Regions from separate parts of the Leminorella grimontii genome, predicted to be linked through region 1. Evidence: predicted binding sites of a transcription regulator. Region 1 holds the regulator's gene; each other region holds the start of a gene.
The links. Region 1 encodes PurR, which represses purine synthesis genes. Its sites were predicted from a motif close to CANGCAAACGTTTGCNTG; they were not measured.

Region 1 (6,075 bases):
GCTTGTTACCGACTGCGCCTAAATGACGCCGCTTTCTCTTCGTTCAAGCTAAGTGTCTTTGCTACTTTGGCTTACCCCTTGAAGGGGTCTGTATACTCTTTGCTGCTCAATTTGTCTGAGACTAAATCTGATTTCTCTTGTTCTCTGATATATTTTTGGATTGTCGCTTCATTTAGCCCTACCGTACTTACATAGAAGCCTTCGCTCCAAAATTTTCTGTTGCCAAACTTATATTTTAGATTGGCATGTCTATCAAAAATCATCAGCGAACTTTTCCCTTTCAGATACCCCATAAAGCTTGAAACACTCAACTTCGGAGGAATACTTACCAACATATGAACATGATCCGGCATCAGGTGACCTTCTATTATTTCCACTCCTTTATACTTACAAAGGTCTCGTAATATCTCACCTACGCTTGAACGTATACTATTGAAAATCACTTTCCGTCTGAACTTCGGCGAAAAGACGATATGGTATTTGCACAGCCACTTTGTATGCGCTGAGCTTTGTGCTTTAATGCCCATAAACACCTTTCCTCATTTTAGTTACGGTTATTAGCTTGAACATCTATATCGTAACGGAAAGGTGTTTTTCTTGGTATAACCCTTTGATCCCACCCGCAAAGCAGGTGGTTTTATGTTTAAGACGCTAACGCGACTTAAACTGGCTAAAGCCATAATAAGAAACCGACGATAAACGTCGGTTCTCAATGCGTATAAAGTACGGAAAAACTAAAGCATATTGATGAGCCGTAAAATCACATAGATGAATGCGCCCCACAGCACCGGCGCCACGTAAAGCTCGGTTATCTGCGCAAAAATGGAGGTGTTTGGAATCGAAATCAGCTTCTGCAGCTCCTGCTTTGAACGGGCCTGTTCACCGTTCATTGCTTCAAGGATCGCTCGCTCCGTCACGCCTTCCTGCACGTTATAAACTCGCTTGGCTAACCTTGCGCCGGAGGCAGAGAGCGCTAGCCCAACGAAAATCAGCAAAAAGATAACGATAAACCAAACGGTGTTGGATGCAGTCCAGTTTTGAATATTCGGCACCGGCGAGTTAGTCCAAAAGTACTCAAGAAAAGAAGTATATTGGCGCACGATGTTGAACATCACCTGCAAGAAATCCATGATAGTCGCCGTCATTTCCTGCATCTGGCTTTTAGGCGCTACCAGGTACTTAAGTACGGATATCACCGTCGAAATCAGCGCAGGTATAAAAATAACAATCCCGACGATCCGCTTCACTAAAGCCAACGCTCTAGCCTTATGGTGAGTCATTCTGCCTCCATGTTGAAACACCGATTTTACTCTATTGATTTCAAAAAAATATGTTCCACAAGGGAACATTCTCACTCACCGACAAACCGCTAACCTGAAAACGCGACGTTCCATCGCTGCGCTTTGACGTCATTAAAAACAATACCCGACATCGGCGCTGTCGGGTATTTAAAAACGATTAGTGCGTAACGGCAATCAGGCTGTAAGTCACGATAACGAACAAAGCAAAAACGACCGTGCTTAAAGACCACTTTAATTCAGCAGACATCTTGGACTCCTTTTTTACTAATTGGGGGTAATGTTAACGTGAGTTTATCAGCCCTATTTCGGCTAAAGGTGCGAAAACCGCAAAAAACGTTGCGTTCTTTCCGCTACAGCCCTTTTACTTTTGAATTAAATGCGCCAAAATTCATCGCCAAGCATCACTGATAACGATAACGTAAGTTAGCGCCAGTGCGTATGATACAAATTCTACACCGTTTTGCTTTTAATGTGTAATTGAAAAGGCAAACGTTAACTTACCCGCTTACACTGTCATCTGAGCAACGAACGGTATAGGCACAGGAGAACCCGCTTTTATGGCAACCATTAAAGACGTAGCGAAACGCGCCGGCGTTTCAACGACGACGGTATCCCACGTCATCAATAAAACCCGTTTTGTTGCGGAAGATACTAAAACTGCCGTCTGGGCCGCCATAAAAGAACTCAGCTATTCGCCCAGCGCCGTCGCCCGCAGCCTGAAGGTTAACAGTACTAAAACGCTGGGGCTGTTGGCGACCAGCAGCGGTTCGCCCTACTTCGCCGAAGTCATTCAGGCCGTAGAGTCGGCCTGTTATAAAAAGGGCTATACGCTTATCCTTTGCAATACTCAAAACGATCTTGAAAAACAGCAGGCCTATCTGGCCATGCTGGCGCAAAAGCGCGTAGACGGCCTTTTAGTAATGTGTTCTGAGTATCATCCCCCCCTGCTTGAACTACTAAACGACTATCAGCATATTCCCATGATGGTGATGGACTGGGGTAAACACAGCGACTTTACCGACAATATCGAAGATAACGGCTTCCACGGCGGGTATCTGGCCGCACGCTATTTGATAGACCGAGGCCATCGAGATATCGCCACCATTACCGGCCAGCTAAATGAATTTACCGGACGGGAGCGACATAGCGGTTTCCTGCACGCGCTGAAAGAGGCCAACATCGACATCCCCGATGAGTGGATTGTTGAGGCGGACTTCCAGCCGCAGGAAGGGTATGACGGTATGATGAAGCTGTTAAAAGCCCAAAAGCGCCCAACGGCGCTATTTTGCGGTGGAGACGTCATCGCCATGGGTGCGCTGTGCGCCGCTGGCGAAATGGGGTTACGGGTTCCCGACGATATCTCCGTCATCGGTTACGACGACATTCGCAATACGCGTTTTTACAACCCGCCCTTGACGACGATTCAACAGCCAAAAGAAAACCTGGCGGAGATGGCGCTGGACATGCTGCTCGATCGCATAATCAACAAGCGCGAAACCTACCACTCGATTGAACTGCACCCCGAGCTGGTTGAGCGCAATTCCGTTGCCGATGGTCCCTATCTGAAGAAATAGTCCGCAGGCCCGCCTCTCTGGCGGGCTTTTCGTTTGCCCCTCCGCCATTCTCTTCCTATAGTTAAACCTGAGAAGCAGTCAGGTTCAGGACGCCCTTTTACCGCATCGGATGTAATAACAGGCGCTAAAGCGCCGCCGATGCCAACACGGTGATAGTCCTATGAGGTTAGTTAAGCGTACAGCAACCATTAGTTTATTCGTCGCGCTGATGACGGGCTGTTCTCTGTTGCCCGGCGTTCGGATGAATAATCTGGAATACAGCGTTACTCCCAAAGCTAACGAAGGAGAGCCAATCCTTGTCGACTTTGTTGCCGTTGAAGGTGGCAGGTTAACCGCTCAATTGGAACACTATACGTCTGAACAATGGTTTAAAGAAAAAAGCGACCTTCTGAAAAAAAACGCCAAGGGACTCATCGTCTGGCCAATCGTTGTTCGGCCCGGAACGTCGGTAACGCTTAGAAACGTTCCCCTTTACGGTAAACCCGCAGATAACGTATTTCTGTTCGCCAACTATAAAAGCAAAGGAGCCCATCGCCTTGAGCTTGAGCGTTCACGTCTGATTAAGCTGGAGTTTCGCGACGGCGACGTATACGCGGTTAATTGATTTATCTCTTCATCCCCAAGGCCTCCATTCTACGAGGCCTTCTCTTTGTTTTTCATCCCTATATTTCGATTTTCGAAAAATCATTATTCGCAAATTGGCGATTCTCTTTATTGTCAAAAGTAATTATATTCAAGTCAATTGTAACCAAATATTATTATTTTCATATTTAAAAACATCCAGCAACAACCAATTACAAAGAGTCACTCAAATATCTTGAGAAAGATTGAATAGATAAGACGGATTTACGTTCAAGTAACTGGAGAATGTTATGAAATTTAAATATGCGTTAACCTCCCTTGCGCTGTCGGCAGCTTTATTATCAGCTTTGCCCTCTACGGCACTGGCTATTGGTGGAGCGAGCGGAGCAAAGCTGGACTATCAGGTTCAAGGTCAAATAGGCGAAGTCGTCATGAACCCATACGATATTGCGCCACTGACGGCAATTATCCGCAACGGCGGTTACGTACTAAGAGACGCATCGGTTCGTATTGTGCCTAAGGCGAACGGTCAGGAAATCAAATATCAGGTAAACAATAAATACCTTCTGACCTACGGTGGGATCCCCGTTTTCGGCCTTTATCCCGATTACGTCAACACGATTGAAGTTGAATATATCCGCCTCTACGGCGAAAAAAGTGAAAAAATTAAAGAAAGCTACACCGTCTATGCTCCTCCTGCCTATACGGAATCAGCTGGAACCAAAGAGGAACAGGCTTCATTTTTCACCGTAAACGTTAAAAAAGTCGCCCCTGAATTTAAAGACCGACTCTATCTGCTCAACAATCTACAGGACAAGTCAGGAAACGGCACCCGCACCGTATGGAATAACCCCGTTGGCGGCGCGCTTGAGTGGAATTTCTACCCTGTCAACGCCATTATCGACACTTCCGGCGATATCCGCTGGTATATGTTCGCCAATCCTATTTACGATCTGAAATCTATCTATAAAGCCGGCGTAATGATGGGCTTTAAGCAAAACGACGACGGTGCGCTAAGCTGGGGCTACGGCCAGCGCTACGTGAAGTATGACATCATGGGAAGAGAAATCTTTAATCGCCGGTTGCCCGACAACTACAACGACTTCTCCCACTCGATGGATAACGCCGCCAACGGCCATTACTTCCTGCGCGTAGCCAGCTCCAACCATAAGCGCGCCGACGGTAAGAACGTTCGCACCGTGCGCGACGTGATTGCCGAAGTCGATCAAAACGGCGTAGTGGTGGACGAATGGCGGCTGTTTGACATCCTTGACCCCTATCGCGACGTTGTGATGAAAACCCTCGATCAGGGCGCCGTTTGCCTGAATATCGATGCAAGCCAGGCCGGCCATACCTTAAGCGCGGAAGATCTGGCCGCATTGGACTCCTCTGACAAGTTCGGTGATATTGTCGGCAGCGGGCCGGGCCGCAACTGGGCTCACGTCAACAGCGTTGACTATGACAGCGAAGACGACTCCATTATCATTAGCTCCCGCCACCAGAGCGCCATTATAAAGATTGGCCGCGACAAGAAGGTGAAATGGATCCTCAGCGCGCCCGAAGGATGGAAAGCGCCCTTTGATTCAGCCGTGTTGACCCCCGTTGACGCCAAGGGGCAGAAAATCAAATGTGAAAACAGCGTCTGTGAAGGCGGCTTCGACTGGACCTGGACTCAGCATACGGCCTTTAAAATCGACAGCATGAGTAAAGGCGACTCCATCTACGTTTCCGCCTTTGACAACGGTGACGGACGCGGCATGGAACAGCCTGCGATGCCCAGCATGAAGTACAGCCGAGCGGTCATTTATAAGATTGACCAAAAGAATAAAACGGTACAGCAGGTGTGGGAATACGGTAAAGAACGCGGCAATGAGTGGTTCAGCCCCGTCACTTCAATCACCGAATACCAGCAGGATAAAAACTCCGTTTTCGTCTACTCGGCAACCGCTGGCGGCTCGTTTGACCTTGCCGTTGGCGCCTTCACCAGCCTGCCTAATCCCTATATTGAAGAGTTCAAGTGGGGAGAAACCGAACCTTCCGTTGAAATTCAGCTACACGGAACGCGGGGCTATCAGGCAATGCCGTTTAGCCTGACAAAAGCCTTTAGCAAATAGAGCCTAAGCGCATAAAAAAGCCCGAACGTCTGTTCGGGCTTTCCATTTTTATTCAACGTTACTTGTAACTACCGGCCCGCAGGGCCTCAATACGCTTATCCAACGGCGGGTGGGACATAAACAGCTCGCTGAAGGTCTTCGCCTTACCGTTAATACAAAACGCCATCATGCTGGATTCTTCCTGCGGCTCATAGCTGGTCTTTAGCCGCTGTAGCGCCGCAATCATCTTCTCGCGGCCAACCAGGTTAGCCGAACCGGCGTCCGCCTTGAACTCACGGTGGCGAGAGAACCACATGGTAATGATGCTGGCCAGAATGCCAAACACCAGCTCAAGCACCATGGAAACGGCGAAGTAGACCATCGTATTCCCCGAAGAGGAGCTCTCTCCGTCTCGGTTCATAAAGCCCGACGCCACCTGAGCGATAAGGCGAGAAGCGAATATAACGAAGGTGTTCACAACGCCCTGAATCAGCGTCATTGTGACCATGTCACCGTTAGCGATAT
Region 2 (6,075 bases), 1.3 Mb from region 1:
CGCTTTCCAACAAGCGCGGCCGTCTGGTATTGACCACCGGCAATAAAAGTGAGATCGCCGTAGGGTATTCGACGCTTTATGGTGATATGGCCGGCGGTTTTGATGTATTAAAAGACGTACCGAAAACGCTGGTGTTTAAACTTTCAGAATATAGAAACACGCGTTCTTACGTTATTCCGCAACGCGTTATCGACCGCCCGCCGTCGGCGGAGCTGGCGCCCGACCAGAAGGACGAGGACAGCCTGCCGCCTTATCCTATACTGGACAGGATCCTGGACGGCTACGTCGAGCGCGACATGTCGGTCGAAGAGCTGGTGGCGGAAGGATTTGACGAGGCGGTAGTGCGTAAGGTAATCCGCCTGGTGGATATTAACGAATACAAGCGTCGTCAGTCGCCGGTGGGCCCAAGGATCACCGCGCGCAACTTCGGTAAAGATCGGCGTTATCCGATTACTTCAGGCTTCGGCCGCAAAAACTGGTAAGGGCTCGACTTTAATGAAAAAAATTGACGCGATTATTAAACCGTTCAAATTAGACGACGTTCGCGAAGCGCTGGCGGAAGTCGGCATCACCGGTATGACCGTCACGGAAGTGAAGGGGTTCGGCCGTCAAAAAGGCCATACCGAGCTGTATCGCGGCGCCGAGTATATGGTGGACTTCCTGCCCAAGGTAAAAATTGAAATCGTCGTGCCTGACGACATCGTCGAGGTATGCGTTGAAACCATTATGAAGACCGCCCAAACCGGTAAGATCGGCGACGGAAAGATTTTTGTCTTTGACGTGGCGAGGGTTATCCGCATTCGCACCGGCGAGCAGGACGAAGACGCGATTTGATGCAATAGAAAAGCCGCTGCAAAACAGCGGCTTTTTTGTCACCGATAGCCCGTGCTACAGCACCTTATGCGGGCCGAACACCTCATAGTGCAGGCGTTCTTTCGCTACGCCCCGGTCAGTTAGCTGACGAGCGGCGGACTGCATAAAGGCCAGCGGGCCGCAGAAGTAGAACTCCGTTTTGGGTGGAAACGCTTCGTTTATGGCCTCCAGCGAGAGCAGCCCTTCGTGATGCGCTATCGATCCGGCGCTTGAATTGCGATACCAGACGTGGCAAACGGCGTCAGGCAGAGTGCGGCAGGCGTCAGCGGCCTCCTGCCTGAAGGCGTGGCGCTCTTCGCTGTCGGCGGCGTGCAGCCAGTAGACCTTCCCCTTATGCTGACGCTGTTTTAGCGTATTGAGCATGGCGAGCATCGGCGTTTGCCCGACGCCGCCGGAAAGCAGCGCGACGGGCGCGTTTGGAGGCACGTCCAGCCAGAAGTCGCCGTAGGGCGGCGCCAGATGAATCACGTCCCCCTGCTGCGCCACGTCGTGCAGATAGCGGGACACTTTCCCTTCATCTTCACGTTTAACGGCGATGCGGTAGGAACGTCCGTTAGGCGCGTGCGTTAGCGAATACTGTCTGATCTCCTGGTTTTCCATATCATCGCTGCGAATATAGACGGCGACGTACTGGCCCGGCCTGAAGTCTGAAACCGGCTGTCCGTCCGTCGGGACGAGGGTAAAGCTGGTAATTACGTCACTTTCGCGCCGCTTCTCTTCAATGCGGAAAGGGCGAGTGCCTTGCCAGCCGCCCTGAGTTTCCACCCTGTCCTGATAGATTTCACTTTCACGATTGATAAATACGTCGGCCAGCACCTGATAGGCCTTTCCCCAGGCGTCGAGCACGTCCTGTCCGGGGCTTAGCATTTCGTCGATAGTCGCCAGCAGGTGGTGGCCGACGATAGCGTACTGTTCGGGGCGGATGCCGAAGCTGGCGTGCTTTTGTGCGATGCGCTCAACGGCAGGCAGCAGGGCGGGGAGGTTTTCGATGTTTGCGGCGTAAGCGCAGATGGCGTCAAACAGCGCCTCTCTCTGCGCGCCGCTAAACTGATGGCTCAGGTTGAAGATGTCCTTTAGTTCTGGATTGTGGAGGAACATACGGTCGTAAAAATGGGCGGTTAGCGCCGGACCGGTTTGGGCAAGGACCGGGATTGTCGCCTTAACGGTGGCGATAGTTTGGCCGTCTAGCATGATGCTTCCTGTCGTTGGATTTAACATGCATTTAAAATATATGTTTATATTGATCTATGTCAATAACTTTCTTTACAGACGATATTGTCGGGTTAACCTGCTGACGAAGTGGAAAAAACGTGTTGGTATAAGATAAACATCGGTATTAGGTAGTTTTTCCTGAGAATATTCGGATGTATTCGACGGAAAGCCCCGCAGGCAGTGGAAGCAATCGTTTGCTATAAAAGCGGTTGAGGGGTCTATTTAACAACATGAAAACATATTACACTGAGGCAGGTCACACTTTTAGGCGTTGATTAATACTATTCAGGAGATGCGGATGTTAAAGCGAGAAATGAACATTGCCGATTATGATGCCGAGCTGTGGGCGGCGATTCAAAAAGAAAATGTTCGCCAAGAAGAGCATATCGAGCTGATTGCTTCTGAAAACTACACCAGCCCGCGCGTTATGCAGGCTCAGGGTACTCAGCTAACCAACAAGTATGCAGAGGGCTATCCGGGCAAGCGCTACTACGGCGGCTGTGAGTACGTCGACATCGTTGAACAGCTGGCGATCGATCGCGCTAAAGCGCTGTTCGGCGCCGACTACGCTAACGTGCAGCCGCACTCCGGTTCTCAGGCTAACTCCGCCGTTTATATGGCGCTGCTGAATCCGGGCGATACCGTGTTGGGTATGAACCTGGCCCACGGCGGCCACCTGACCCACGGCTCCCCGGTTAACTTCTCCGGCAAGCTTTACAACATCGTGCCTTACGGCATCGATGAAAGCGGCCACATCGACTATGACGATCTGGCCCGCCAGGCGCAAATCCACAAGCCGAAGATGATCATCGGCGGCTTCTCCGCTTATTCCGGCATCGTCGACTGGGCCAAGATGCGTGAAATCGCCGACGGCATCGGCGCCTATCTGTTTGTCGACATGGCCCACGTCGCGGGCCTGGTTGCCGCCGGCGTTTATCCAAACCCGGTCCCTCATGCGCACGTGGTGACGACGACGACCCACAAAACGCTGGCCGGCCCGCGCGGCGGCCTGATTCTGGCGAAAGGCGGCGATGAGGATCTGTACAAGAAGCTGAACTCTGCCGTCTTCCCCGGCGGTCAGGGCGGCCCGCTGATGCACGTGATTGCGGCCAAGGCCGTGGCGCTGAAAGAGGCGATGGAGCCAGAATTTACCGTCTATCAGCAGCAGGTAGCCAAGAACGCGAAAGCGATGGTTGAAGTCTTTAAATCTCGCGGCTACAAGATTGTCTCCGGCGGAACCGACAACCACCTGATGCTGCTGGACCTGGTCGATAAAGACATCACAGGTAAAGACGCCGACGCCGCTCTGGGGCGCGCCAACATTACCGTTAACAAGAACAGCGTGCCGAACGATCCGAGAAGCCCGTTTGTCACCTCCGGCGTGCGCATCGGTACCCCGGCCGTCACCCGCCGCGGTTTCAAAGAAGCCGAAGTGCGCGAGCTGGCGGGCTGGATCTGCGACGTGCTGGACAACATCAACGATGAAGCGGCTATTGCAGCCGTGAAGGCGAAAGTGCTGGATATTTGTAAGCGCTATCCGGTTTACGCGTAATTATTCGTTTCTAACAGACATAGGCCTCGGAATATTTCCGAGGCCTATTTTTTTATGGTCAATTTGTATCATCAGTTATGATTTATAAACGAGAAAGCTTAGGCTGTGCCCTGCAATTGCGGGACATAACTTGGTATAAGCATGTAAAATCATTTGATGAATATTCTCATTTACGCTATCTCTGTGGCGATAGCCGTGGAGAGTCAATCAGTAGAAATTTCAAAAGGAGAGGCGGATGAAAAAGCATAACCCCGGGTTTGAAGCACTGTGTGAAGCAGCTCGCAAGCAGGTTAAAGAAGCCAGCGTTGAGCAGGTAAAGGAGATGATGGACAACGGTACTATCCCGCTGGTGCTGGACGTGCGTGAAGAGAGCGAGTGGGGGAAAGACCACCTGCCGGGCGCTCGCCACCTTGGGCGCGGCGTTCTGGAGCGCGACATTGAAACCGTCGTTCCCGATAAGGCGACGCCGATGGTGCTCTACTGCGGCGGTGGCTATCGTTCCGCGCTGGCGGCTGAGAGCCTGCAAAAAATGGGCTATACCGGCGTGATTTCCATGGACGGCGGTTACCGCGGTTGGAATGAAGCCGGTTACCCGCTGGTAAAAGAGTAATCCGCTGGGTATGACGCCGCTAATGCGCTACGCCGCAATGGCGCTATGCCTGATGCTGTCGCCTTTAGCGGCTGCGCATCCGCACAGCTTCATTGATATGGAAGCCCGACCGGTGGTGAAAGAGCTGACGCTGGTCGGCGTTCAAGTCACGTGGGAGATGGACGAACTGACGTCGGCTGAGCTGCTGCTTGACGCAGCGATGGCAAAAGATAACCCCACGGTTTGGCAGAGCATGGCCGATGAGCTGATGGAAAATACGCAAAATCAGCTCTACTTCACCTATATGCATTACGACGGCAAACCCGTGCGCTTGGGCGAAAAGGCCAACAACTATTCTCTGTCGCGCCACGGCAATCGGGCCGTGTTCACGTTTGTCATGCCGTTAGCCAAGCCTTTAGCCTTGGCGGGGCATACGATAACGATGTCCACCTATGAGCAGAGCTACTATGTCGACATCCGCTATCCGTCGGCGAAAGGCTTTCAACTGCCGAATGAAATCGCCCACCTGTGCCGCGTTGACGTTAACACGCCTAAGCCTGACACCTCGCTGTTGGCTTACGCCCGGTCATTGGATAAAAAGGACGCACCGCCTGAAGACATGATGCTAGGCCGCCGGTTCGCCCAAACGGTGACGATGGTATGTCGCTAAACGTCATCCCCGCCAGCGCACCTCCCTCCGGCTGGAAAACCTTCTGGCCTCTATTGCTGTGCGCTGCGCTTTTGCTTGCTCTGGGCGCCGCGCTGTGGCTGCACTGGCAGGACGCGCTGCTGCAAAGCTCACTGTGGCAAAAGGCGCTGCACCAGCGGCTGGTTTCTCTATTGCAACAGGTGGTGGAAAATCCGCTGAACGCCGGCGCGATGCTGATGCTTTTCAGCTTTATTTACGGCGTGCTGCACTCGGCGGGGCCGGGGCACGGCAAGGTGATTATCGCCACTTATCTGGCGACTCATCCGCTAAAGCTGAAGCAGAGCCTGAGGCTGACGCTGGCTTCCTCTTTGGTTCAAGGCATAGTTGCCATTGTGCTGGTGACCGTTGTGCTGTCCATCCTTCAGCTGTCTACCCGCATGGTTCACCAGAGCGGCTTTTGGTTGGAGAAGGGGAGTTACCTGCTGGTAGCCCTGATAGGTCTGATGCTGTGCTATCGGGCCGCAAAGAGGATGATCACCCTTGTTCGTTCGTCCCGGCGAGCGCCTTTGCAGATTTCCGCTATCAGACCGCTTGAGCCAATGCACGTTCACGGGCCAGACTGCGGCTGCGGCCATCGTCATCTGCCGACGGCACAGGAGATGGAGGCCAAAGGCGGTTGGAAAACCACGCTGGCTATCGTGTTGTCTATCGGCATGCGCCCCTGTTCAGGGGCGATTGTGGTGCTGCTGTTTTCTAAGGTTTTAGATATTTATTACTGGGGAATGGCGGCGGCGATAGCGATGTCGTTCGGTACCGCCGCGACGATTTCTCTACTGGCGCTGCTGGTTCACAGCGCGCGCCGTTTGGCGCAGCGATTGACCGTTCGCGGCCAGTCCCCCGCGTGGGGAAGCATTGCGGTTTCCAGCCTGTCCCTGCTGGGCGGGGCGCTGTTGATTATCGCAGGCGTGATGCTGTGGGTGTCGGCATCGCCCGCGGCGTCCGGCGGGCTGCGGGCGTTTGGCGGATGATGAAAGAGAATATGAAAAGAATCTACGCTCACCGGGGCATGTCGTCTCTGGCGCCGGAAAACACCCTGTTGGCCTTCAGGCTGTGCGCCGAGCACCGGGTGGCGTGGTTTGAGTGCGATATCGACATATTAAGCGACGGCACCATCGTGGTTTTTCATGATGATACCTTGGA
Region 3 (6,075 bases), 430 kb from region 1:
TGATACATCAGGTCGCCTAATAAAATCAGCCTGTCGGCGCCCTGGCGTTCAAACGTCGCCAGCACGCTTTCCGTTGCAGGTAGAGAGCCGTGCAAATCGGAAGCAAACATCAGTTTCATGGATACATCATCCCGACACTTCGCATGGCGGCAAATATACCGCACTTTATCGCGTCATGCGACGGTTTATCACCGTTTGCCTAAACGCTGACCAACGCCCCACTCGGTTGGATAAAAAGGAAAAATCTCTTGATGTTGTGAACCATCAAACGCTATTGCGTCATCAATTAGCTATCATTAAGGTATCTGATTATACAAGACGACTTTAGGCTGTGTCCTTTCACGGCAGCCTCAGGAGATCGCCCATGCATATACTGATTACCGGCGCCACCGGCCTCATCGGTCGCCCGTTGACAAAAAAGCTGCTCTCTCTGTCGCATAGCGTCACGCTTCTCAGCCGCAGCCCGGACAAGGCGCGGGCTTTATTTGGCGACGGCGTTACCGTTTTAGGTTCCCTTGATCACCTTCCCTCTCTGGACAACGTCGACGCGGTGATCAACCTGGCCGGAGAACCGATTGCCGACAAGCGCTGGAGCGACGGGCAGAAGCGCCTCCTCTGCCACAGCCGCTGGCAGCTAACGGCGCAGCTCAGCAAGCTTATTCTCGAAAGCCAGACGCCTCCGGCGACGTTTATTTCCGGCTCCGCCGTCGGCTACTACGGCGATCAGGGGCAAAGCATAGTGACAGAAGACGAAACGCCGCACAGCGAGTTCACCCACATGCTCTGCCAACGCTGGGAGCAAGAGGCGCTGGCGGCTCAAAGCGAAAAAACGCGGGTTTGCCTGCTTCGTACCGGCATCGTGCTGTCAACCGAAGGAGGCGCGCTGGCGAAGATGATGCCGATATTCAAAGCCGGACTCGGCGGTCCTATCGGCAGCGGCCTTCAGTACATGCCGTGGATCCACATCGACGACATGGTCAACGGCATCCTGTTTTTACTCAACACGCCGGTTCTTCAGGGGCCGTTCAACATGGTCGCCCCTTACCCCGTTCACAACGAGCTGTTTACCGACCTGCTGTCGTCGGCGCTGGACAGGCCGCACTTTTTCCGAACGCCGGCCTTCGTCATCCGCCTGCTGATGGGAGAAGCGTCCGTTTTGGTTCTCGGTGGACAGCGCGCGCTGCCCAAGCGACTGGAGGAGGCGGGCTTTGAATTCACCTATTCAGAACTGGAAGATGCGTTTAAAAACCTGTTTCCCGATAGCTAGCGAACGCGTTGGAACGCTAAGATTTTCCCCGCCAGCGGGTAAACAGTTCGGCTGCCGGTTCGATATCGAACTGATCCAGCACCCGGCTAACGGTTTGGTCAACGATATCTTGAATTGTCTGTGGCCGGTGATAAAAGGCCGGCACCGGCGGCATGATAACCGCGCCCAGCTCCGCCGCCTGCGTCATCAGCCGCAGGTGCCCCAAATGCAGCGGGGTTTCGCGCACGCAAAGCACCAGCGGCTTTCTCTCTTTTAACGTCACGTCGGCAGCGCGGCTCAGCAATTCATCGGTATAGCTGTTAACGATAGCGGAAAGGGTTTTCATCGAACAGGGAAGAACGACCATGCCGTGGCAGCGAAAGGAGCCGGAAGACACCGAAGCGGCGATGTCGCGCACGTCATGGACCACGTCGGCCAGCTCTGTCACCTCACGCAGGGAATAATCCGTCTCTAAAGACAGCGTCTGGCGCGCGGCCTGGCTCATTATCAGGTGGCTTTCTACCTGCGGGCAGTCTCGAAGCACCTGAAGCAGGCGTACGCCGTACAGCGCGCCGCTGGCGCCGGAAATGCCGACGATCAGTCGTTTCATCATGGGGATTATGTCCTTCCTCTCTTTTGAGCACTGACTTTGCCGCAATCACCGGCCTGAATCAATCTTAATCATAGAGAGAAAAAGGGATTTTATTCGTGCGCGGACGCAGAAAAGCAAAAGGCCCAGCGACAACGAGCGTCGCCGGGCCTTTTAGAAGATAGCGTTAGCCTTCGTTATACATCTCGAGGTTTTCTACGGTCTGCTGCTCTTTGTCCGCCTTCGCGTCGTCGTTACGCAGCCCGTCGAGATAGTTCAGATAGTGCTGGTCGATGTCGTTGGTGACGTAGATGCCGTCAAACACCGAGCTTTCAAACTTCTCAATGTCGCGGTTATCGTCGCGCACCGCTTCCACCAGATCGTCAAGATCCTGAAAAATCAGCGCGTCGGCGCCGATGATGCGATTGATTTCTTCTACGTCGCGACCGTGGGCAATCAGCTCATTGGCGCTCGGCATATCGATACCGTAAACGTTGGGGAATCGCACCTCCGGTGCGGCCGAGGCCAGGTAAACCTTCTTCGCTCCCGCTTCGCGAGCCATCTCAACGATCTGCTCCGACGTCGTGCCGCGAACGATAGAGTCGTCCACCAGCAGCACGCACTTATCGCGAAACTCCGCTCGGTTGGCGTTCAGCTTGCGGCGCACTGACTGCTTTCTCTTTTGTTGACCGGGCATAATAAACGTCCGCCCGACGTAGCGGTTTTTCACAAAGCCCTGACGATAGGGTTTATCAAGAATGCGGGCGATTTCCAGCGCGATGTCGCAGGAGGTTTCAGGAATGGGGATCACTACGTCGATCTCAAGATCTTCCCACTCTTTGGCGATCTTCTCGCCCAGCGTTTTACCCATGCGAACGCGGGCGCTATAGACGGAAATCTTATCGATAAACGAGTCCGGACGGGCGAAATAAACGTACTCAAACAGGCAGGGATGATTCTTCGGGCTGTCGGCGCACTGTTCGGTGAACAGCTGCCCTTCCAGCGTCACGTAGATAGCCTCTCCCGGCTCCACGTCGCGCATAAACTCAAAGCCCAGAGTATCCAGCGCCACGCTCTCGGAAGCCACCATATACTCAACGCGCCCGTCGGCCAGCCGACGCTTGCCGATAACCAGCGGCCGGATGCCGTTAGGATCGCGAAACGCCAGCATGCCGTGGCCGATAATCAGCGCGACGCAGGCATAGGCGCCGCGGATCAGGCGATGGGTGTTACGAACGGAGGTGAAAATATCTTCCGGCGTGAGCGGATAGTGGCGAAAATTGTCCAGCTCGCTGGCTAAAATATTGAGAAGCACCTCGGAGTCAGAGGTGGTGTTCACGTGACGGCGGGCGACCTCAAACAGCTTGTCCCGCAGCTCGTGGGCGTTGGTCAGATTGCCGTTGTGAGCCAAAGAAATGCCGTACGGCGAGTTGACGTAAAACGGCTGCGCTTCGGAGGCGCTGGAGCAGCCTGCGGTGGGATAGCGAACGTGCCCAATGCCAAGCGAGCCCTGCAGGCGCTGCATGTGCCGCATTTCAAACACGTCCTTAACCAGTCCATTGGCCTTTCTCAGGCGAAAGTTATTGTTTCCATCAATGGTCACGATGCCTGCGGCATCCTGACCTCGGTGTTGGAGCACGGTGAGTGCATCATAAATGGATTGGTTAACGGGGGTGAACCCGGCAATACCGACAATACCGCACATGCTGTCTATTCCTCATCAGTATCACCGCACGCCCCCCTAGCCAACCTAAGGCATCGCGTGCGGCAAGAAACTCGACGAACTCTGTAAATGGTCAAAGAACCACTTGATTAGTGGGCTAAACTGCGGAATAAGCTGGGATTGCGCCCAGGCTTCGCTTTGAGAAAACGCCGTAAAGGAGTCGAGGAAAAACAGCAGCGCCGCGACAATCAGCGCTCCGCGCAGCGCGCCAAAGCAGACGCCCAGCACGCGATCCGTACCGGAAAGCCCGGTATGTTTCACCAACGACCCAATCACATAGTTAACAATAGCACCCACAATTAGCGTCGCAACGAACAACGCGGCGATAGCAATAGCGTTACGTATCAGCTCATCCTGAAACTGCGTAAAGTAGACCGTCAGATAGGGATAAAAACGACTGGCGACAAAAAACGCCGCAACCCAGGTCACCAACGACAGCGCTTCACGAACGAACCCCCGAATCAGGCTGACCAGAAGAGAAAAGGCGATAACGCCGATAATGACATAGTCAACCCAGTTCAGCATACCCACATCCATGCAGTGACGTAAAACTTCATACAATTAACCTATACAAAATACTACGCCGTCGCGTTGCGGCGCATTCTATCAGAAAAAGAAAACGTTTGCGTAGCCATTTTATCGCCAAGCAAACGTTACCGTGCAGTTGTATATGCTTTGACCTGCCCGCTAAGGCCGGTCAAACGATTAAGCTCCGGCAGCGCGGATTCGAGCTTCTGCTTCGACGGATCCGGCCCTACGATAAGGCGAGTAACCTTCCCTTGCACCGGAGTAGCCGGAATGGTGTAAACCCGGTAGCCCGACAGGCGCAGCGTAGCCACCAGCTCATTCACCTTATCGGCATTTTTCAATGCGCCCAGCTGTACGATGTAGGCCTGACCGACGGGCGGCTTTTCCTGAGGCTTCTCTTTTGGCTTATCCTTGGGTTTTTCCGCCGTATCCGTCTTCGCCGTCGTTGGTTTAGTCTCAGTCGACTTTGTATCGACAGGCTTGCTGTCAGGCTTCGTCGTGGTCGCAACGTTTGTCGACGGTGGAGCCTTCGGCGCTTCCGGCGTCAGCGTAGGCTCTGGCGGCGCCGTTTCCGCCGTCTGAGCAGCGGCCGGGCTCTCACCCGCCGTGCCGCCGCTCGAAGGCGACGTTTGCGGCAAATTGTGGTTTACCGACGGCAATATTTCCGCACTCTGCTCGTCGCCTTCTTTAGGCACCAGCGGAATTGAGGCGAAAGTATCCTCATAGTGTTTTTTCTTGCCGTCAAACAGGTTGGGCAGCACGATAACGCCGATGGCGACGATGATCACTGCGCCAACCAGCCTGTTTTGAAACTGGCTAGCCATGCTGTTCTCCCTCTGATAGTGCGCCCGCCTCCATGACGTGAGCGACGGTATGAAACGATCCGCAGACCACAATTGTGTCTGCCGGACTAGCATCGTTTTGCGCCTGACGCCACGCCTCGGCCACGTCGGCAAAAATTCGAGCACCTGGCAGGTGCTCCGCCAACAGCTCGGCCTTCGCGCCGCGCGGGCCTTCCAGCGGCGCGCAGTACCATTCGTCCACCTGTGGTTTTAGGTATTCGAGCGTCCCGGCAATGTCTTTATCCGCCAGCATGCCCACGACGGCGTAAACTTTGCCGCCCCGCTTGGGCAAAGACGACAGGCGCTGAGCAAGATAGGCCGCCGCGTGCGGATTGTGAGCCACGTCCAATATTCTTAGCGGAGCGTCGCCAATGATTTGAAAACGCCCGGGCAGCGAGGCCTGCATCAATCCCAGGCGAATTGCGTCCAAGCCGACGTCTAACCCGGAATAGCGGATCGCCGCCAGCGCCGTGGCGGCATTGGGCATAGGAATGGAAGGTTCGGGCAGCGCGTTGAGCGCAACGTCTTTCGAGCGCCAGCTCCACGCGCCTTCTACCGGTTCGTCAAACGACCAGTCTACGCCGCGCCGATAGAGCACCGCCCCCGTCGCCGCAGCGACGTCGGCAATAGAACGCGGCATATCCGGCTCGCCAACCACCGCGGGCTGGCCTGCGCGGAAAATACCGGCCTTTTCTCTGCCTATCGCCTCGCGATCGGAACCGAGCCAGTCGGTATGATCCAGTGCAATGCTGGTAATAACCGATACGCTAGGGTCGACGATATTCGTCGCGTCCAGACGGCCGCCCAGCCCGACTTCTAAAATTACTACGTCCAGCTTGGCGCGTTTAAACAGGTCAAGCGCCGCCAGCGTTCCAAACTCGAAATAGGTCAGCGAAGTGTTTCCTCTTCCCTGCTCTACGCGAGCGAAAGCCTGACAGTGATCGCTTTCCGGCAGCTCCATCCCCTGAATTCTCACCCGCTCGGTATAGCGAACAAGGTGGGGCGAACTGTAAACGCCAACCTTAAGCCCCTGCGCCATAAGGATCGCTTCCAGCGTACGGCAGGTCGTACCTTTTCCGTTGGTGCCAGCGACGGTAAAAATAAAGGGGGCGGGGGTTAGCAGGTCGAGCGATGCCGCAACGGCGCG
Region 4 (6,075 bases), 1.7 Mb from region 1:
ATGAGATAATCAGCCAATTGAATAAGCATATAAAAACCCTTTTTATTTTTATTGGCTTTTTTAGAAAAGAAGCTTCTTCCACCGTAGAGATAAACCTTCGGTACAGAATTAAAACCGCTTTACGAAAGATTATGCCCTTTCGTTGAAATAACAAAATCGACATACATCATTAAAAGCCGATGAATTACTGAAATATGTTAATTAAAGAAAAGTGAAGGCGACAAGGGATATAAAAAAAATTCACGACGAACGTACAGCAAATTTATTATTCAATAAGGCTCGATAAAGAAATATTAAAAAATGACAAACGGCCTATAAACAACGATGAGTAACCTCATATTGTTAACTAATACGATCTTATCTATTCTATAAAAAACGTGAATACGAACGATTTTTCTTTCTCGTCCGCATTCACATATCGAAAAACCTAGTGAGATTTATCTACCAGCAGCGTTTCCATCAGATCCAGATCGTAGAGCACCTTCACCATCGTTTCGTTGCTAATCTTACGTGTCGCCCTTAAGTGGTAGAGTTCGGCCCGCTCGGCTCTCAGCGCCGTCAGGCGGAATCGGCGTTCAAGTCGCTCATCTTCTATCGTCCGCGCGCGCTCGTCGTCGGTATAGATTCTCTTACGCAAAGTGCCGATAACCCGCGAGCTGACTTCGGTCAACAGGTGGGGGTCTACGTTCTCCTCGCTGCTGGCCTCAATTCTATCGCGCAATTTCTCCAGGCTTACGATCCCAACTTCGGCCATGGTGGCCCAAGCCAGACGGGACTCTTCTTCCAGCGTCGCCCCGTCACTGCTTTTTATGCCGCGCAGCAGCAGCGGCAGGATGATGACCCCCATCACCAGAGAAAAAAGGATCACGCCGGTCGCCAAAAACACCAGCTGATAGCGGGCGGGGAAAGGCAGACCGCTGGTCAATACCAGAGGTATAGACAGTACGCCTGCCAGCGTGATGGCGCCGCGAACGCCGGCAAACGTGGCGATAAACAGATCGCGCGCCCGATAGCGGTCAAACATCAGCGGGCGCTTTTTCAGGAAACGGCGGCTATAAAGCCGCATCAGCCACAGCCAGCTAAAGCGCATCAGCATCAGGGCAAAATAAATCCAGACAACGTCCATGAACAGGTGCCAGGTTTCAATCGTCGGATCGCTTTCCGCTTGCAAAATAGACGCGGAGAGAATATCCGGCAGCTGCAGGCCCAACATAATGAACACCAGGCCGTTAAATACAAACTCCAGCATGCTCCAAACGCTGTTGGCCCGAAGGCGCATAGTCAAAGGCGCATTGCGGATAACGCCGGACTGACCGATAGTCATCCCCGCTGCGACTGCCGCCAGAATGCCGGACATATGGAAGTGTTCAGCCACCAGATAGGCAGCAAACGGCAACAGCAGCATCAGCACGATTTGCGTGGCCGGCTCATCGCCGCTCCAGCGGCTAAACAGGCGAAGCGATTTACTGTAAAGCCAAGTCACCACCACGCCGGAGGCAATACCGCCGAGAGAAACAATCAAAAAGTCGACCGTCGCGCCGTAAACGGTAAACTCCATCGTGCCCATCGCAACGGCTACGGCAAGCTTTAGCGATACCAGACCCGAGGCGTCGTTCATCAACGCTTCGCCTTCCAGTACGCTCATAATTGATTTGGGGATTTTACCCTCGCCGACGATGCCGCCCAGCGCCACGGCATCCGTCGGCGACAGTACGGCGGCCAGCGCAAAGGCGGCGACTAGAGGAATGCTGGGGATAATCAGGTGAATAAGATAGCCCACGCCGACGACGGTCAAAACAACCAGCACCAGCGCCAGTCCGAGAACTTCGCGGCCGTGGTGCAAAAACTCTCTTAGCGGCGTTCTCCAGCCGTCGGCAAACAGCAAAGGCGGAATAAACAGAACCAGAAACAGCTCAGGATCGAAGTTAACGTGAAGGCCAAACGTAGGCCAGGCCAGCATCGCACCGCAGGCAATCTGCATCAGCGGCAAAGGCACCTGGAACGGTAACATCCTTGTAACGACGCCCGAAAGCGAGACGATCAGAATTAGAATCAGTATTGTAAAAAATATTTCCATATCTTGCCCCAGGCTGCAGAACCAAAAACGTTTATAAAATACCACTATCTGGGTCACAGTCTGCACAAAAATATGCGATTTCGCCCAGGTAAACGCACACCGTGCGACAGTTCCCGTTTGCCAAACGCAAAACGCGCTATGCATAAAAATAATCGCCAGCGTTATCTGCTAGCAGCTACCGGACGCAGTCTAAGGTATAACAAAAGGGGCAAAGGTAACGTAAAGAGAAGGAAAAAAACGGCGAAGGAATGAAACAGAAAGTAAACGCCCCGGCCGCAAAAGAGCGAACCGGGGCGCCTTAGTCAATTGTGCAGTATGAGAGTTAGATAGCCCAACCGCCGGCATAGAAGGCAACCAGCGCTGCGGCAATAAGCACAATGCTGACGTTCAGCTTGCGCCATTCGCCGGAGAAAATGCGCCCAATCACCAGCGTCGCGAACCCGAGCATAATTCCGGTGACGATATTGCTGGTCAGCACGATAAAGACGGCGCAAACCAGCCCGGACATCGCATCAACGAAGTCGTCAAAGTCCAGCTTCACAACGTTGCTCAACATCAGCAGGCCAACGTACATCAGAGCAGGCGCAGTCGCGTAAGCAGGCACCAGGCTTGCCAGCGGAGAGAAGAACAGCAGCAGCAGGAACAGCACGCCGACGACGACGGCGGTCAAGCCGGTACGTCCGCCTGCGGCGGTACCCGCGGCGGATTCAATATAAACCGCCGCGGGGGAAGCGCCTACCAGGCCGGACAGAATGCTGCTCACGGAGTCGGTAGTCAGCGCTTTGCCGCCGTTAATAATCTGCCCATCTTTATCCAGCAGGTTTGCCTGCCCCGCCACCGCGCGGATAGTGCCGGTGGCATCGAATACGGCGGTCATCACCAAAGCAAGAATGCTCGGCAGGACGGTAAGCTTAAGCGCGCCAAGGATATCCAGGCTGAAGATCAGGGACGTACCGTCCTTAGCCACCAGCGAAGGCATGGAGCTAATCCCTTGGAACTTCACGTTATCGTCAAACGCGAGCCCAAGCCCGGAAATGGCTACGATAACAATCAGAATGCCGCCGGGAACGCGCAAGCGCTCAAGCCCGATAATCACAGCCAGGCCGATAAAGGCCATCATCACGGGAAAAGAGGTAAAATCGCCAAACTGCACCGGCAGGCCGGCGTTAGGGTTTTTCACCACCGCTCCGATACCGCTGGTGGCGATCATCAGAAGAAACAGCCCGATGCCGATCCCCGTACCGTGGGCAATCCCCATAGGAATGTTACGCAGGATCCAGGCGCGAATGCCGGTCGCGGAAATAAGCGTAAACAGCACGCCCATCACAAACACCGCGCCGAGTACGACAGGGATTGACAGCCCTTGACCTAAAACAAGGCTAAAGGCAGTAAAGGCGGTTAACGATATGGCGCAGCCTATTGCCATCGGCAGGTTGGCCCAAAGCCCCATGACGATGGAGCCAAAACCGGCCACCAGGCAGGTTGCGACAAACACCGTTTCAACCGGGAACCCCGCCTGCCCCAGCAGGTTGGGAACCACTACGATGGAGTAGACCATCGCCAAAAACGTGGTAAGACCGGCCAAAACTTCCTGACGCACGCTGCTTTTGCGTTCAGAAAGAGTAAAAAAGCGTTCTAATACGCCCGACCGCGCCTGCCCGTTCGGATTCGACATGAAAAATGCCCTCAAAAAGGAGTAAATTCAGTTTAACGTCATAAGGCAAACGATTATCTGAGCTTACCTACCCTGATTTCAACCGTTATTGTTAGATTTCGAGAGATTTTTTGTTTTACCGCTTTCAATAGCCAGAAAGAACGGCGACATCATCAAACGCCTTACCCGTGAGTCATCACTGCGCCGAAGAAAAACAGGCATATCAACAGAGGCAGCGCCAACAGCACCATCTCAAGCATTCGGGGCAACGGCCGAAACGAAGGATCGGCCGTCAGGCGATAAAGCGACAGCGCGTTGGTTAACAGCGCAAAAAAGGAAATAAGCCCGGCGACGGACAAATTGACCGCCAGTACGCCAAAAAGCCAGCTCATCGCGTTTTCCGTTGCGCCGTCGGCAATCCGCCCCTGACGCACGAACCACTGCCAGGCAAAGAAGGCTAAAGGCGCCAGCAGCGACAGCCCGCCAAGCCCCCAGGAGATTCGTCTTAACATTGTCTGCTCACCTTTTCCATTACGGCCCTGCGGCAAATCGCATCGACTCGGCAGGAAGTATAATGCCGTCGATGTCGGCAATGAATAGCGTGGAATAGGTAGCGTTCTGCCAACGGGCCCTATTTTTATATTTTTTTTACACCGCCTCTTCCTCTTTTATCAACATTTTTGCACCCATATCCCTAACCTGACCTCACTATTCATCCTTATGGAGAGGTTATCCCATGGCCTTCGAAATCATTCTTGGATTGCTACCGCTCTCGCTCTTGCTGGGATATCTGGTTTATGCCCTGCTACACGCGGAGGCGTTCTGATGAACTCTACGCTTATTGCACTGGTGCTGTTCCTTGCGCTGCTGTTTATCTTGGCTTATCCCGTTAGTCGATGGCTAACGGGGCTCGTCGAGGGCTCGCTTCCCCGCTGGCTGTTAAGTGCGGAAAAAAGCGCCTGGCGCTATAGCAGCATAAATACCGAAGAAATGAGCTACACAGGCTATGCCCTATCTTTGCTGGCCTTTAACCTGCTGGGCGTTGCATTCCTGTTCACCATACTGATGACGCAGGAGTGGCTCCCTCTCAATCCGGAAAGTGCCCCTAACATGTCCTGGCATCTGGCGCTGAATACCGCCGTCAGCTTCGTCACCAACACCAATTGGCAAGCCTATAGCGGCGAAAACGCCCTGAGTTACTTCAGCCAGACGATGGGGCTGACCGTGCAAAACTTTCTCAGTGCAGCGACCGGCACTGCGGTCGCGTTGGTTTTTATCCGCGCCTTCAGTCGAGAAACGAGCCAAACCGTTGGCAACGCCTGGGTAGACATCGCACGCGTTACCCTCTATCTGCTTCTGCCCTTATCGCTTGTTTTGGCACTGTTCTTCGTAAGTCAGGGAGTAATTCAAAACTTTTCGCCCTACGTTCACCTGACGACGCTGGAGGGCGCACGGCAGACGCTGCCCATGGGGCCGGTCGCTTCGCAGGAGGCCATCAAGCTGCTGGGCACTAACGGCGGAGGCTTTTTTGGCGCAAACTCCGCCCACCCGTTTGAAACCCCCACCGCGCTTAGCAACCTGGTCCAGATGCTGGCGATATTTCTCATCCCCTGTGCGCTCTGTATGACCTTCGGTCGGGCAGTCGGCGATACCCGACAGGGAAGGGCGCTGCTGTGGGCCATGACGCTGGTTTTCTCGCTGTCCGTCATCGCCGTTGCCTATGCTGAACTGCATACGGCCAGCGATCCGCTTGCCCTTGGCCTGGACGGGCCTGTCAACATGGAGGGAAAAGAGAGCCGCTTTGGCGTAATTTCTTCATCCCTTTACGCCGTCGTTACTACCGCCGCGTCCTGTGGCGCCGTCAACGCGATGCATGACTCCTTTACCGCATTAGGCGGCATGGTTCCCCTGTGGCTGATGCAAATCGGCGAGGTCATCTTCGGCGGCGTAGGCTCCGGCCTGTACGGCATGCTGCTGTTCGTGCTGTTAACGGCCTTTGTCGCCGCGCTCATGATAGGCCGCAGCCCGGAGTATCTTGGGAAAAAGATCGACGTTTTCGAAATGAAGATGACGGCGCTGGCAATACTCGTTTCCCCCACTCTCACGCTGCTCGGTACGGCGCTGGCCGTCAGTACCGAGGCCGGACGCAGCGGCGTTTTAAATCCCGGCGCGCACGGATTTACCGAAATCCTCTACGCCTATTCATCGGCTGCCAACAATAACGGTAGCGCCTTTGCCGGACTCAGCGCCAACACGCCGTTCTATAACCTGACGCTGGCCTTCGCCATGCTGATAGGCCGCTTTGGCGTGATCCTGCCGGTTTTGGCCATTGCCGGGGCGCTTG

Region 2: the regulator PurR is predicted to act here: its motif matches at 2,269-2,286, upstream of glyA (serine hydroxymethyltransferase).
Region 3: the regulator PurR is predicted to act here: its motif matches at 4,171-4,188, upstream of cvpA (colicin V production protein).
Region 4: the regulator PurR is predicted to act here: its motif matches at 3,795-3,812, upstream of V8L73_RS02670 (NCS2 family permease).

Annotation. Positions count from the first base shown of each region.
Region 1 covers NZ_CP146357.1:2,227,282-2,233,356, forward strand. Annotated here, with positions in the region: gene tnpA (IS200/IS605 family transposase) at 72-527, opposite strand; gene V8L73_RS10450 (YniB family protein) at 735-1,280, opposite strand; gene V8L73_RS10455 (YnhF family membrane protein) at 1,459-1,548, opposite strand; gene purR (HTH-type transcriptional repressor PurR) at 1,859-2,875, shown strand; gene V8L73_RS10465 (hypothetical protein) at 3,036-3,479, shown strand; gene V8L73_RS10470 (aryl-sulfate sulfotransferase) at 3,748-5,571, shown strand; gene htpX (protease HtpX) at 5,630-6,075, opposite strand, start outside.
Region 2 covers NZ_CP146357.1:949,196-955,270, forward strand. Annotated here, with positions in the region: gene V8L73_RS04500 (NAD+ synthase) at 1-482, shown strand, start outside; gene glnB (nitrogen regulatory protein P-II) at 496-834, shown strand; gene hmpA (NO-inducible flavohemoprotein) at 889-2,064, opposite strand; gene glyA (serine hydroxymethyltransferase) at 2,384-3,637, shown strand; gene V8L73_RS04520 (rhodanese-like domain-containing protein) at 3,873-4,247, shown strand; gene V8L73_RS04525 (DUF1007 family protein) at 4,258-4,896, shown strand; gene V8L73_RS04530 (nickel/cobalt transporter) at 4,887-5,903, shown strand; gene V8L73_RS04535 (glycerophosphoryl diester phosphodiesterase) at 5,915-6,075, shown strand, end outside.
Region 3 covers NZ_CP146357.1:2,657,057-2,663,131, forward strand. Annotated here, with positions in the region: gene yfcE (phosphodiesterase) at 1-119, opposite strand, end outside; gene V8L73_RS12410 (TIGR01777 family oxidoreductase) at 365-1,267, shown strand; gene V8L73_RS12415 (UbiX family flavin prenyltransferase) at 1,284-1,856, opposite strand; gene purF (amidophosphoribosyltransferase) at 2,023-3,540, opposite strand; gene cvpA (colicin V production protein) at 3,586-4,080, opposite strand; gene dedD (cell division protein DedD) at 4,212-4,910, opposite strand; gene folC (bifunctional tetrahydrofolate synthase/dihydrofolate synthase) at 4,903-6,075, opposite strand, start outside.
Region 4 covers NZ_CP146357.1:534,467-540,541, reverse strand. Annotated here, with positions in the region: gene V8L73_RS02680 (hypothetical protein) at 1-29, opposite strand, end outside; gene V8L73_RS02675 (Na+/H+ antiporter) at 428-2,077, opposite strand; gene V8L73_RS02670 (NCS2 family permease) at 2,400-3,752, opposite strand; gene V8L73_RS02665 (1,4-dihydroxy-2-naphthoate prenyltransferase) at 3,914-4,243, opposite strand; gene kdpA (potassium-transporting ATPase subunit KdpA) at 4,554-6,075, shown strand, end outside.